Linked DNA regions of Pokkaliibacter sp. MBI-7. The protein of the gene in region 2 interacts with the protein of the main gene of each other region in a pairwise test. Links are inferred from orthologs where the notes say so. Each region holds a gene or a part of one and is shown on either strand. Other genes may lie near its edges.

Region 1 (9,135 bases), 700 kb from region 2 along the record:
TGCAGAGCTGGGCCAAGGAAACGGGCCAGCGCGTGATCATCTTGTTTGAAGGGCGTGATGCCGCTGGCAAGGGAGGGACCATCAAGCGTTTCATGGAGCATCTCAACCCCAGGGGCGCGCGAGTGGTCGCCCTGGAAAAGCCCAATGAAGTGGAACGTGGCCAGTGGTATTTTCAACGCTATGTACATCACCTTCCTACGGCAGGTGAAGTCGTACTGTTTGACCGCTCCTGGTACAACCGTGCGGGGGTGGAACGAGTGATGGGCTTCTGTACCCCCCTCGAATATCTGGAATTTATGCGTGAAGCGCCAGAGCTGGAGCGCATGTGGGTGCGCAGTGGTATCCGGCTGTTCAAGCTGTGGTTCTCGGTCAGCCGCAAGGAGCAACTGAAGCGCTTTGAAGACCGTCGCCATGACCCTCTGAAACAGTGGAAGCTCAGCCCCATTGACCTGTCATCGCTGAATAAGTGGGATGCCTATACGGAAGCTAAAGAGGCCATGTTCTTCTACACCGACACGGCCGATGCTCCCTGGACGGTCGTCAAATCAGATGACAAGAAACGAGCACGCATCAACGCCATGCGCTTTATCCTCAGTCAGTTGGATTACCCCGGAAAAGATCTCGACATCGTCCAGCCCGCCGACCCTCTGATTGTGGGCCGCGCCTGCGAAGTTCAGGATCACGAAAATATGGAAGGCGAAGCCAGCGAGGATTATCCCAGCGAGGAAGATCTTCCCATTCCGGCAGATCTGTTACCCGAACAGCAGGAGACACCAACATGAACCACCCACCCAAGGAGCACGCCCAGCGGGTTGTGGAATCATTCAGCCGTATCATCAGTGCCAGCGCTGCGACCCATATCGGTCAGAAACACATGCTGGAACTGCAATGGCTAATCGAATCGGCCATTGCCAATGCGGTACATGAAGAGTTGCAGCAGATAACACATCAGGTCGATAAGCTCAGTGGGGCATTGCATCATGCCGCTAAACGCTTTGAGCCAAACCAGCCAGAAGAGTAATGCAACGCCATCAACGAACCCTTGGCATCTTGAAGAAAAGGCAGTCATCGCCTGCGGACTGAGGGCGCCTGACAAACACAGCTCCTGAAAGCATCCGCTTGTTGCCGCCAGAAAACGGATCCGCCCCAGTAAATAATCAAGCCCGCTGCCTATTATCTGAACCGATAAGAGGAAGCGGGCTTAGTTCTTTTCAACTGTTACCTCACTATATGTGAGGAGCCCTTAATCTGGCTTGCGACGCAAATCCAAGGTAAAGGGATACTCGTAGGTAGTTTCTTCCGCGGGGGGCGCCATAGGACGGGGCGGATGTTCACTGGCATAGAATTGCCGTAAACCACCCAGCGCCGGCGGCGGTGTAATGGGGCCCTGAGTATGTCCGTGATCCCAGTAACGATTGACCCTGCGCGCTTCGGCTTCGTTGGCATTCACCGGGAAGGTGTCATAGTTGCGCCCGCCCGGATGGGATACGTGATAGGTACAGCCACCGATCGAACGGCCGTTCCAGGTATCGATAATGTCAAAGGTCAGCGGTGTATGTACCCCAATCGTGGGATGCAATGCCGAAGGTGCCTGCCATGCCCGATAGCGTACCCCCGCCACCAGTTCACCGTGACGTCCGGTTTCGCGCAGAGGCACACGTCGCCCATTACAGGCCACCACATAACGCTCACCAGTAACACCGCGCACCTTCACCTGCAATCGCTCGACGGTTGAGTCTACATAACGGGCGGTGCCGAAGCTGCTGATCTCTTCACCCAGCACATGCCATGGCTCCACCGCCCAGCGCAACTCCAGATTGATATCATCCACCTGCACATTGCCGTAATGAGGGAAGCGGAACTCCTCGAAGGGCGCCAGCCAGTCAAGCTGGAAGGGATAGCCATGCTGATTGAGATCAGCAACCACATCACGAATATCCGACCACACATAATGTGGCAGCATAAATCGGTCATGCAGCTGAGTGCCCCAGCGAATCAGTTTACCGGTATAGGGTTTCTGCCAGAAGCGCGCCACCAGACAGCGCAACAGCAGCACCTGCACCAACGCCATACGGCTATGCGGAGGCATTTCAAACCCACGAAATTCCAGCAGCCCCAAACGCCCGGTAGATGATCCGGGAGCATAGAGTTTGTCGATGCAGAATTCGGAGCGGTGCGTGTTACCGGTAATGTCCACCAGCAGGTTACGCATCAGGCGGTCGATCAGCCAGGGTTTGTCACATAGCCCCTCGGGCATTTCCTTGAAGGCCACCTCCAGCTCATAGAGCAACTCATCCCGCCCTTCATCTACACGGGGAGCCTGACTGGTTGGCCCAATAAACTTGCCAGAGAACAGATAGGACAAACCAGGGTGGTGTTGCCAGTAAGTGACCAGACTACGCAACAGGTCTGGGCGACGCAGTAGCGGGCTGTCTGCCGGTGTCGCACCTCCCAATGTGATGTGATTACCGCCGCCAGTCCCTGAATGCAGGCCGTCCAGCATGAATTTCTCAGTTCCCAGACGGCACTGATGCGCCTCTTCATACAGTGAGGTGGTGTTGTCTACCAGCTCCTGCCAGCTCTTGGCCGGATGTATATTCACCTCGATAACACCGGGGTCAGGCGTTACCAGCAACTTCTGCAGCCGGAAGTCACGGGGAGGCTCATAGCCTTCGAGAACGACAGGCAGCTTCAGCTCGGCGGCGCTAAGTTCAATGGCTTCAATCAGGCCGACGAAATGCTCCAGATGCTGCATCGGCGGTAAGAACAGATACAGACGACCATTTCGCACTTCAACGCACAGAGCGGTCCGTGCAACATCGCGGGTGATTTTCAGGGGCGACTTATTCGCAGCGAAGCTACTCTGCCCTGCCGCCACATGAGTCTGGGCATACAAGGTGCCGCCGGGGGGCAGTAACTCTGGCTTGGGAGCGAAAGGATCAACCTCGGGCTCCAGCTCGCGTTCCTCTTCTTCTATATGTGGTAAAGACCCAAGAGGCAGACGCAGCCCCATGGGTGAATCACCGGGCACCAGCGTCAGGCGCCCTGCCCGCAGCTGCCAGTCACTGGAGCGCCAGCTTTGTTCAAAATAATTCCATGCCAAAGGCAACACGTAACCGGTGGGGTTGTTCAGCCCCTGCTCGGACAGCAGGCGTGCCAGGCGGCGACGCTCCATATCATCAGACAAATCCGCATTGGTCGGATCGATGTTGTCTGGCAACGATTGCTCACGCCAGAGGTAATAAAGCGCGTCTTCGTAGCCCGGCAGCACAAAATCTGAACGCACCCCCAGATTCTGACAAAGCTGCTGCACGAATCGCTCAGCATCAGTAGTCTTCAGACCATAATTTTTGTCCACGCGCGCCAGCCATTGCGGGTCCTGCCATAGTGCCTGTCCATCCGTGCGCCAGAAGCAGCCCAGTGCCCATCGGGGAATCTCTTCTCCCGGGTACCACTTGCCCTGCCCGTAGTGCAGCAAACCGCCCGGCGCAAAACGATTGCGCAGGCGCAGCAGCAGATCCTTGGCCAGTCGCAGCTTATCCTCCCCCAGTGCCTCGGTATTCCACTGTGGAGAATCCATGTCATCAATGGAAACGAAAGTAGGCTCACCGCCCATGGTCAGGCGCACATCACCGTCCAGCAGCTCCTGATCCACGGCATTACCCAACGCTAGAATCGATTCCCACTGATGATCGGTATAAGGCTTGGTAACGCGAGGATCTTCATGGATACGAGTGACCACGTTGCTGTAGTCAAACTCCACCTCACATTTGTCGGTAAAACCGGTGATGGGTGCGGCAGAGACAGGATCGGGCGTACAAGCCAGTGGGATATGCCCCTCTCCCGCCAGCAAGCCGGAGGTGGGATCAAGCCCTACCCAACCCGCGCCGGGTACAAATACCTCACACCAGGCATGCAAATCGGTAAAGTCCGACTCCGGGCCTGAAGGACCATCCAGCGCTTTGACATCCGATGTCAGCTGCACCAGATAACCGGAAGCAAAACGAGCAGCCAGCCCCTTGTGACGCAGAATCTGTACCAGTAACCAGGCCGTATCCCGACAGGAACCCTTCGACAGCGCCAGGGTCTCTTCACAACTCTGGATGCCCGGCTCCAGACGAATGCCATAGCCGATGTCCTCCTGCAGCACACGATTGACATGCACCAGATAGTCAATAGTCGACATCTCCTCTCTGGGCAGTTGCCGCTCCATCCAGGCCGTCAGACGAGGGCCCGTTTCAGTGACCTCGAGATAGGGCATCAGCTCCTTGTGCAGCTGCTTGTCATAATGGAACGGGAAGGTTTCAGCGTATTCTTCGATAAAGAAGTCGAAGGGGTTGATGACTGTCATATCGGCAACCACTTCAACCTCAAAGCTCAGCTCGGTGGTTGTTTCCGGGAATACCAGACGGGCCAGAAAGTTGCCGTAAGGGTCCTGCTGCCAGTTGATGAAATGCGACTCCGGTTTGACCTTCAGCGAGTAGCCATGAATCTTGGTACGGCTATGACTGGCTGGGCGGAGGCGCAACACATGAGGCCCCACCCCCACATGGCGGTCAAACTTGTAGGATGTCTTGTGCTGGATGGCTACACGTATTGTCATTCTGACATTTCCTTATCGACCGGGCAGATCGCGCAAGCGTCATCGCTGACGCAAAGAATGAAACCACGGAACATCTGATGACTGCTCCGGAACGCTGTTATTCAGCATGAGCCTGCTGTCATGGCGAGGATTGAACGTGCTTTAATGGTCATCCCCCTTTCCTCCTGACACACCCTGCAGTCATGCAAATACAATTCCTGTTTTCTCTGATATCGCGTCATCGCTCTGGTTTGACCGGGTTCAGTCTCGTCATCATGCTCGTCACCTTTCTACTACAACATCTGACCAGCAGCGAGAGCCTGATTCCCAGTATTGCGGCATGGCTGGCGTTGCTACTGGTCTGGCCAGCGTTGCCACCCGTTAATCGCCAACAATGCCTGATATTAATGACAATCGGTGTAGTCTGCGTGGTTATTTCTGCAGGTCTTGGCGCCAGCATCCCCTGGAGCAGCCTGCTGGGTAATTACGTACCACTGCTTTGCATGCTGGTAGCGGTCAGTTTCCTGCGCCTACTGGCCAGCCACAGTGAGGAAGCGCTGCCCAGTGGCCGCCGTGCCATTGGTTCTACACTGGCGGCGGCACATCTGCTGGGTGCCGTACTCAACCTCTCCATCCTTGCGATCATGGGCGACCGCATGGCTCGCAACAGTCAGCTCACGCTGAAACAGGTGCTGGTAATCGGCCGTGGCTTCACCTTTGCTGCACTGTGGTCACCTTTCTTTGTGGCCATGAACGTTTCGCTGTTGTCTGCCCCCGGGATGTCCTTTGCTCAGGTATTTCCAGTGGGTGCTGTCATCGCAGTATGTGCATTGATACTGAGCTGGTGGCACTTGCGCCAGGATGCAGCAAATTTTCAGGGCTACCCCCTGAACCGACAGGGGTTGTCGCTTCCCGTTGGCCTTGCCGCCCTGGTGATCGCTGCACATCAATGGAGTCCGCAGCTGTCCGTAACTTTGCTGATTACCATCCTTGCACCGAGCGTAGCACTGGCGTTGAGCGGCATTAGACAGCGCGCTCGCTGTTTCCCTGTAATAACGCAGCACGTCAGTGCCGGACTGGGGCGCATGGGGGGAGAACTGGCACTCTTTCTGGCCGCCGGGGTGCTGAGCGTTGGCTTGACGCTGATTACCCAGCAAACCGGATTCAGCTTACCCTTGCACCATTTTGGCGCATTGGAAGCCAGTATCTTGTTCCCTTTTATCCTGATCATGGCATGGTCTGGTGTTCATGCCATGATCAGCGTCGCGGTCTTGAGCCCCATACTGCTGCCGCTACAACCGAACCCGAACATGCTGGGCTTCATGTTTCTGAGTTCATGGGCAATGGGTTCGGGTTCCAGCCCTTTGTCGGGCATGAACCTGATGCTGGCGTTACGATATGGGATACGTAGTAAGCAGATATGGCGGGCACAGGCACCGTTCTTCCTGATGCTGCTACCGCTTATTTGGGCTGGACTGTTCTGGTTGGACAACTACTAGTAAGTATTAGTAGCCCAACCAGCAAAAGATAATACAGAGGAAAAATCAGCTGGCGAGGGAATCGAGAAAGCGGCGCATGGCAGCCACTGTTTCATCACTGCAGTGATGCTCAATCCCTTCAGAGTCAGCATGCGCGGCTTCTTCTGACACGCCCAGTGCCATCAGCATCGACAGCACCACTTGATGGCGCTCGGCAACCTTCACCGCCAGCTCCTGACCTTCTTCAGTCAGAAATATGCCACGGTAAGGGCGGGCCTCGACAAAACCGTCACGTTTGAGTTTGGTGACCACTTTAGAAACAGCTGCTGCGGTCACGCCGAGACGCTCAGCCAGATCACTGGCGCGGGCCTCACCGTGCAGCTGGTGGAGGTACGCGATCTCTTCGACATAGTCTTCCACCAACTCCCTCTGGTGGTCCTGGCGCACCCGCTCAAACGGGGCATAACGATGTGGTTCTGTCATGTTCTTCCTGCTACCTGTCATCGGTACCGCTACGGCTCCAGCAATGACGGTTGCCAATCATCTGTTCACGGACCTGACACCTTAAAACAAAAGCGCCTTCCAAAGAAGGCGCTTTTACTCTCGATGACTCGTCAGTATAGCTGCTGCGACAACAGATGCTTACATCAGCTCGAACACCAGAACGTAGAGGTTGAGGGCAATAATGATCGTTGCGACGATTCCTCCTGCGATATTGACCCAGCGATGGTTCGCCAGATTCCCCATCAACTGACGGTTGGCGGTAAAGAACAGCAATGGCACCACCGCAAAGGGGATACCAAAACTCAATACGACCTGGCTGACCACCAGAACCTGCTGCTCTGGCAATCCCATCAGGATCACGACGATGGCAGGTGCCATGGTAATCAGGCGTCGCAACCACAGCGGAATAGTGAAGTTTACAAATCCCTGCATCACAACCTGCCCCGACATGGTGCCAACAATCGATGAAGACAGGCCAGCAAACAGCAGCGTCAAGCCAAAGATCATGCTGGCAGCATCGTGCCCCATCAGAGGCGACAGCAACTTATAACTTTCCTCGATGGACGCAATTGTCGTTTCGCCATTACTGAAGAACACGGTTGCCGCCAAAGCCAGCATAGCCATGTTGATCAGTCCGGCCAGCGCCATACCGATGATGACGTCCATGCGGTAGTACTTCATGATGCGGCTACGATCACTGTCAGCCGTTACCTTGATACGGTTTTGCGACAATGCCGAGTGCAAATAGATCACATGCGGCATCACCGTTGCACCAAGAATCCCAGCCGCCAGAAAAATGGAATAGCTATCCGGGAAAGAAGGCAGCAGCAACCCTTTGATGATGGGCTCTGCCGGTGGCTTGCCCAGCAGAATTTCCAGCAGGAAGCCCGCTGATACGGCCAGAATCATGGCACCAATGATCATCTCCATGGTGCGGAACCCATAGCGCTGCATGTACAGCACCGCATAGGTAATCGCCCCGGTCAGCAGCGCTCCTTCCAGCATCGACATGCCGAACAGCAGATTAAAGGCCAGCGCCGCGCCCAGAAATTCAGCGAGATCCGTCGCAATAGCGATCAACTCCGCCTGCACCCAAAACAGCCACACCACCGGGCGCGGATAGCGATCACGAATCACTTCTGCCAGATTCTTGCCTGTTGCCAAGCCAAGCCGTGCCGACATGGTCTGGATCAGCATTGCCATCAGGTTGGCCCATAGCACCACCCACAGCAGGGTATACCCATAACGCGAGCCTGCCTCAATGTTGGTGGCGAAGTTGCCCGGGTCGATATAGGCCACAGCGGCAATCATTGCTGGCCCCATAAAAGGAAGAAAGCGCCGCACAAGACTTGTGCCGTGACCAGAGAGCACACGCTGGGCCTGTACACGCACAGTCTGATCAGACATTGCATGAATCATGATGACCGTCCAAAAAGTTAACCGTGGTTAACAAGATAGCGGCTGGTTAACCAGAAGACAAGATTCATTCTCATTAAGCTTTCTAAAGGTTCTGATAGGCTGAGCCTATTTTCCTCTCCCCGAACGTTAGGTAGTTCATATTTGCTTGGGTCAGCGGTGGATTCCCGCACAACTGCTATGCAGTTTTATTGAAAAACTGCATCTACTCAATAACAGATCGACATTCTACAGTGCTCGTACTTACTTTGAAGGTAGCTGTCTCCCGATCATTTTTATCTGCGGACAGTGCCTGATCCCTCGACTGTTCAATGGAGACGGCCATGCAACCGGATTTCTACTCCCATTTGCACAAGACGCTGGCAGACATCGAAAGTGCGGGCCTGTACAAGCATGAGCGCCTGATTCAATCCGCTCAGCAGGCACGTGTATCGACTCAGGATGGCCGAGAAGTCATCAACCTCTGCGCCAACAACTACCTGGGGCTGGCTAATCATCCAGCGCTGGTAGATGCGGCCAAACGTGCGCTGGATGACTATGGCTATGGCATGGCCTCAGTACGATTCATCTGCGGTACTCATACATTACACCGCCAGCTGGAAACAGCGCTGAGCCAGTTTCTGGGTATGCAGGACACAATCCTTTACTCCTCCTGCTTTGATGCCAACGGCGGTCTGTTCGAGACCCTGCTGGGCGCTGAAGATGCCATCATCTCCGACGCTCTCAATCATGCCAGCATTATCGACGGTGTCCGTCTGTGCAAAGCCCAGCGCTTCCGCTATGCCAACAACGATATGGCCGACCTGGAGCGGCAGCTACAGGCAGCCGAGGGCTGTCGTTTCAAACTGATCGCCACCGATGGCGTATTCTCCATGGATGGCATCATCGCCAATCTGTCTGCCATCTGTGATCTGGCGGATAAATACGGTGCGCTGGTCATGGTGGATGACTCCCATGCCGTAGGCTTTATGGGCGAGCACGGCCGTGGTACCCATGAGTATTGCAAGGTGATGGGCCGCGTCGATATTTTGACAGGCACACTGGGCAAGGCGCTGGGCGGCGCCTCTGGCGGGTATATCAGTGCCCGTCAGGAAGTGATTGACCTGCTGCGTCAGCGCTCACGGCCTTATCTGTTTTCCAATAGTCTGGCGCCAA
Region 2 (4,600 bases):
ACATCACGACGTGGCTCTTTACCAAAGAAAGCCTTCACTTTCTCCAGCACCATCGGCATACGAGTCTGGCCACCCACCAGAATAACTTCGTCGATTTCAGCAGGCTTCAGACCAGCATCATTCAACGCGATACGGCAGGGCTCCAGTGAACGCTGCACCAGATCCTCAACCAGGGATTCCAGCTTGGCACGAGTCACCTTGATGTTCAGGTGCTTGGGACCTGTTGCGTCAGCAGTGATGTAAGGCAAGTTAACGTCAGTCTGCTGAGCAGAAGACAGTTCAATCTTAGCCTTTTCCGCAGCCTCTTTCAGACGCTGCATGGCCAGAGGATCGCCCTTCAGATCAATGCTGCTTTCCTTTTTGAACTCGCTGGCCAGATAGTCGATCAGCGCCAGGTCAAAGTCTTCACCACCCAGGAAGGTGTCACCATTGGTAGAAAGTACTTCAAACTGCTTTTCGCCATCGACATCGGCAATCTCAATGATAGAGATATCGAAAGTACCACCACCCAAGTCATAGACAGCGATCTTGGAGTCGCCGCCTTTCTTGTCCATACCGTATGCCAGTGCAGCGGCAGTAGGCTCGTTAATGATACGTTTGACATCCAGACCCGCGATGCGGCCAGCGTCTTTGGTAGCCTGACGCTGAGAGTCATTGAAGTAAGCAGGAACGGTAATAACCGCTGCGGTCACTTCTTCGCCAAGATAATCCTCAGCGGTCTTTTTCATTTTCTTCAGTACTTCAGCAGATACCTGCGGAGGAGCCATTTTCTTACCTTTGGCTTCTACCCAGGCATCACCGTTGTCAGCGCCAACAATTTTGTAAGGCACCATCTTGATGTCTTTCTGCACGACATCATCAGCAAACTTGCGACCGATCAGACGCTTAACTGCATACAGAGTGTTATGAGGATTGGTAACGGCCTGGCGTTTGGCAGGCTGACCAACCAACACTTCGCTGTCGTCAGCATAAGCGACGATAGAAGGCGTAGTACGCGCGCCTTCAGCGTTTTCAATAACGCGAACCTTATCCCCCTCCAGTACGGCCACGCAGGAGTTGGTGGTTCCCAAGTCGATACCAATAATTTTGCCCATAGTATTCAAACCTCAGAATTCAGTCTCAGGGGAGCACCTTGCTCCCTAAATCAGCTTGGCTTGTAAGGTTGGTCCGCTTTCAGTTATTTCAAGTCCACACCTTACTTTTTTAATGACTTCAGGCCTTGCCTTTAGAAACCACCACCATCGCAGGGCGCAGCAGGCGACCATTGAGGGTATAGCCTTTCATCATGACATCAACGACCTTGTTCGCATCCATTTCCGGGTGCGGAATCATGGTCACCGCCTGGTGCAAATCTGGATTAAAGTCTTCGCCCACAGGATGCACAGTACCGACGTTGAACTTTTCCAATGTTTTGACAAACAGATCGAGGGTCATTTCCACCCCTTCACGTACAGCCAGCAGATGCTCGCTGTCCCCTTGGGACGACTGAATAGCGCGCTCCAGATTGTCGACGATGGGAAGCAGCTCACCAGCAAATTTTTCCAGCGCATAACGATGTGCCTTTTCCACATCCTGCTCCGCGCGACGGCGGCTATTCTGCATTTCTGCCTGCGCACGCAGCGCCTGTTCACGTGCGTCATTGAGCTGCTGCTTCAGCTGGTCGACTTCGCTCTGCAGCGCCTCAATACCAGGTTCAGCATCTGCAGTCTGCCCAGCGTCACACTGCTCTTCTGCAATAGTGTCCTTCACTTCGTCCTGCTCAGGTGCAGTGTTCTCGTGGTTCGCCATGGGCCAATCCTCTTAAGCTGTTGGTTAAGTCTCAACAATCTTTGTTTATTCATCACCGGCAAGTCATTGCCTTGGTGCCCCACCGGGTAGGCAGGGGAACAAGTTGGGCAGCAATATGGGAACGATCAGAGCACTTTCAAGTCACCACACTGTTTAAAATGTCAGCAAAAAGCCATTGCACTGGATGAAAAGCCGGATAAACTACTGGATATAAAACCAGTCTATGACGGGGAAACGTCATGCTCTGCCAACTTACCATTCGCAACGTTGCTATTGTTGAACACCTGGATCTCGAGCTTCCAGGCGGTATGCTTGCCGTCAGCGGCGAGACCGGTGCAGGCAAGTCCATCATGCTGGACGCATTGGCTCTGGCACTGGGGGATCGTGGCGATGCTGGCTGTGTCCGGCATGGAAGTGACAAAGCAGATATAAGCGCCTGCTTTGATATTCAAGCCATTCCCCAGGCACAGGAATGGCTGGCAGAACGTGACATGCTGCAGGATCATCAATGTATCTTACGCCGCACTATCAGCGCTGAGGGCAGATCACGCGCCTGGATCAACGGCCAGCCATGCAATTTACAGGAATTACGTCAGCTGGGTGAACATCTGCTGGAAATCCACGGTCAGCATGCTCACCAGAAACTACTAAACCCCCATACTCATCAGTACTTTCTCGATGATTATGCACAGCTGACAGAAACAACGACGGCAGTTGGCCTGTCATTTAAAAGCTGGCAAAAGCGCTTGCAGCACTGGCAGACGGTGCAAGAGCGCAGTAAAGAAGATCAAGCGAAGGTACAACTATTGAGTTATCAGGTAGAGGAGCTTCAACAGCTGAATGTGCGCCATGGCGAGCTCGAGGAACTGGAGCAGGAGCAGAAAATCCTTGCCAATGCCGAATATAACCTGCGTTTAGGCCAACAACTTGTCGAGCTTACCCGCGATGGCGACGAGAACCTGCAGGATCAGTTACGTCGATGCCGTTCATTGCTCAATCAGATGCAGTTACCACGCGCGACTCTGGATGAAGTCGACACGTTACTTGATAGTGCCGCCATTCAATTGGATGAAGCGCTGAACTCGCTTCAGCACGGTCTGGATCAGTGTGAAATCAGCCCGGAACGGTTGCAGGATGTGGATGAGCGACTGCATCTGATTTATTCCCTTGCCCGAAAACATCGCATTGATCCATATGGGATTCCAGCATTTCAACAGCAGCTGGAAGCAGAGCTGGCAGATCTCAATATTGATGATGACCAGTTAGCCGCCCTGGAGGCAGATGTAGCAACTCATTTTGAGCATTACCTGATGCTGGCCGAGAAACTCAGTGCACAGCGCCAACAAGCAGCAGAACAGCTGAGCAACCAGGTAGTGGAGCAGTTACGGGCACTGAGCATGCCACATAGCCGTTTTATTGCTCAGATCAGCCGTCTGGAAACGGCACAATATAATGCCAAGGGTATTGATCAGGTCGAGTTTCTGTTAAGCGCCAACCCTGGCCAACCACCACGCGCACTACATAAAGTGGCCTCTGGTGGAGAATTGTCACGAATCAGCCTAGCCATTCAGGTCGTAGCCGCGCACGCCAGTACCATGCCTACCCTGATTTTTGATGAGGTGGATGTCGGAATTGGCGGCGCTGTTGCGGAAGTGGTTGGCAAGCTGCTACGCCAGCTGGGGGACCGGGTGCAGGTCATGTGCGTTACCCATCAGCCTCAAGTTGCCGCTCAGGCCCATCATCACCTGTTTGTCAGCAAAGAAGTTCGCCAAGGTCTGACCCACTCTCGCATTCATCGCCTCAGTGATAACCAGCGGGTAGACGAAATTGCCCGCATGCTGGGTGGCTCTGAGCTTTCCCATCATGCCCGGGCTCATGCTGAAGCAATGCTCAACCAGCTTCCACACTGAGTTCTTCAGTAAAGCGAGGCGCGCATAACGTCTCTGAAGAAATGAAAAAGCCTGCATATGCAGGCTTTTTAGTTAAACGCAGTCATTATAGATGAATACGCTTGTAGACAGGGATCAGATCTTCCTTTCCTTATCAGCATCTTTATAGATGCCATACAGGTAGATAGTCCGATCAGTCAGGATAAAGCCGTTTTCTTCGGCAATTTCCTGAAGGCGTTTGTTGATAACAGGGTCAGAAAACTCACGTACAACACCTGATTTCACGCAAACGATATGGTCATGTTTATCATCCGATGACAGTTCGAATACCGAGTGGCCGCCTTCAAAATGATGACGTACCACCAAACCTGCAGCTTCGAACTGAGTCAGCACGCGATAAACGGTGGCCAAGCCAACATCCTCACCCTGCTCCATCAGAATCCGATAGATATCTTCTGCACTCCAGTGGTCCTGCTCACCAGCCTGCTCCAGGATCTGATAGATCTTGACGCGCGGGAGAGTGATCTTCAGGCCGGCTTTGCGCAGCTCTTGATTTTCTAATGCCATAAGCAAATTCTCTGTGCTCTTCGCAGTAGGTGGCAACATCATGTATTATTCCGTGCCAACGAAGATATTGGAAGTCATTAGGCAATGCAAAAAGCACTCATTTTAAGCTGCTCCTTGCTTCTAGGTGCCTGTTCATATTTCCCGGGCATTCACCGCATTGAAGTCCAGCAGGGCAACCTGGTTACTCAGGACATGCTCAACCAGCTCAAGCCTGGTATGACCAAAGCGCAAGTGCGCTACGTGCTTGGCACGCCATTACTGGTGGACACTTTCAATCAGCAGCGCTGGGACTATCTCTATCGCCTTGAAAAAGCCGATGGCGAACTGGAGAGCAAAACTATCAGCCTATACTTCCA

What was found.
Region 1: the proteins of grpE (region 2) and QCD60_RS03300 interact in binary tests that used the Escherichia coli proteins (3 or more experiments, as listed by UniProt). The link is inferred for Pokkaliibacter sp. MBI-7 from one-to-one orthologs.

What each region holds. Positions count from the first base shown.
Region 1 is NZ_JARVTG010000001.1:721,478-730,612, forward strand. Bases 5,838-8,755 are described here. They hold QCD60_RS03300 (Nramp family divalent metal transporter), read right to left. Parts: upstream 7,972-8,755; coding sequence 6,703-7,971; downstream 5,838-6,702. Other genes in these bases: QCD60_RS03290 (hypothetical protein), read left to right, coding at 5,838-6,081; mntR (manganese-binding transcriptional regulator MntR), read right to left, coding at 6,127-6,543; QCD60_RS03305 (glycine C-acetyltransferase), read left to right, coding at 8,304-8,755. Also shown: ppk2 (polyphosphate kinase 2), read left to right, coding at 1-782; QCD60_RS03280 (phosphatase), read left to right, coding at 779-1,021; QCD60_RS03285 (transglutaminase family protein), read right to left, coding at 1,244-4,603; more of QCD60_RS03290, read left to right, coding at 4,786-5,837; more of QCD60_RS03305, read left to right, coding at 8,756-9,135. UniProt on the Escherichia coli protein: H(+)-stimulated, divalent metal cation uptake system. Involved in manganese and iron uptake. Can also transport cadmium, cobalt, zinc and to a lesser extent nickel and copper. Involved in response to reactive oxygen.
Region 2 is NZ_JARVTG010000001.1:1,425,525-1,430,124, forward strand. Bases 1-2,785 are described here. They hold grpE (nucleotide exchange factor GrpE), read right to left. Parts: upstream 1,789-2,785; coding sequence 1,213-1,788; downstream 1-1,212. Other genes in these bases: dnaK (molecular chaperone DnaK), read right to left, coding at 1-1,094; recN (DNA repair protein RecN), read left to right, coding at 2,028-2,785. Also shown: more of recN, read left to right, coding at 2,786-3,698; fur (ferric iron uptake transcriptional regulator), read right to left, coding at 3,813-4,244; QCD60_RS06515 (outer membrane protein assembly factor BamE), read left to right, coding at 4,329-4,600. UniProt on the Escherichia coli protein: Participates actively in the response to hyperosmotic and heat shock by preventing the aggregation of stress-denatured proteins, in association with DnaK and GrpE. It is the nucleotide exchange factor for DnaK and may function as a thermosensor.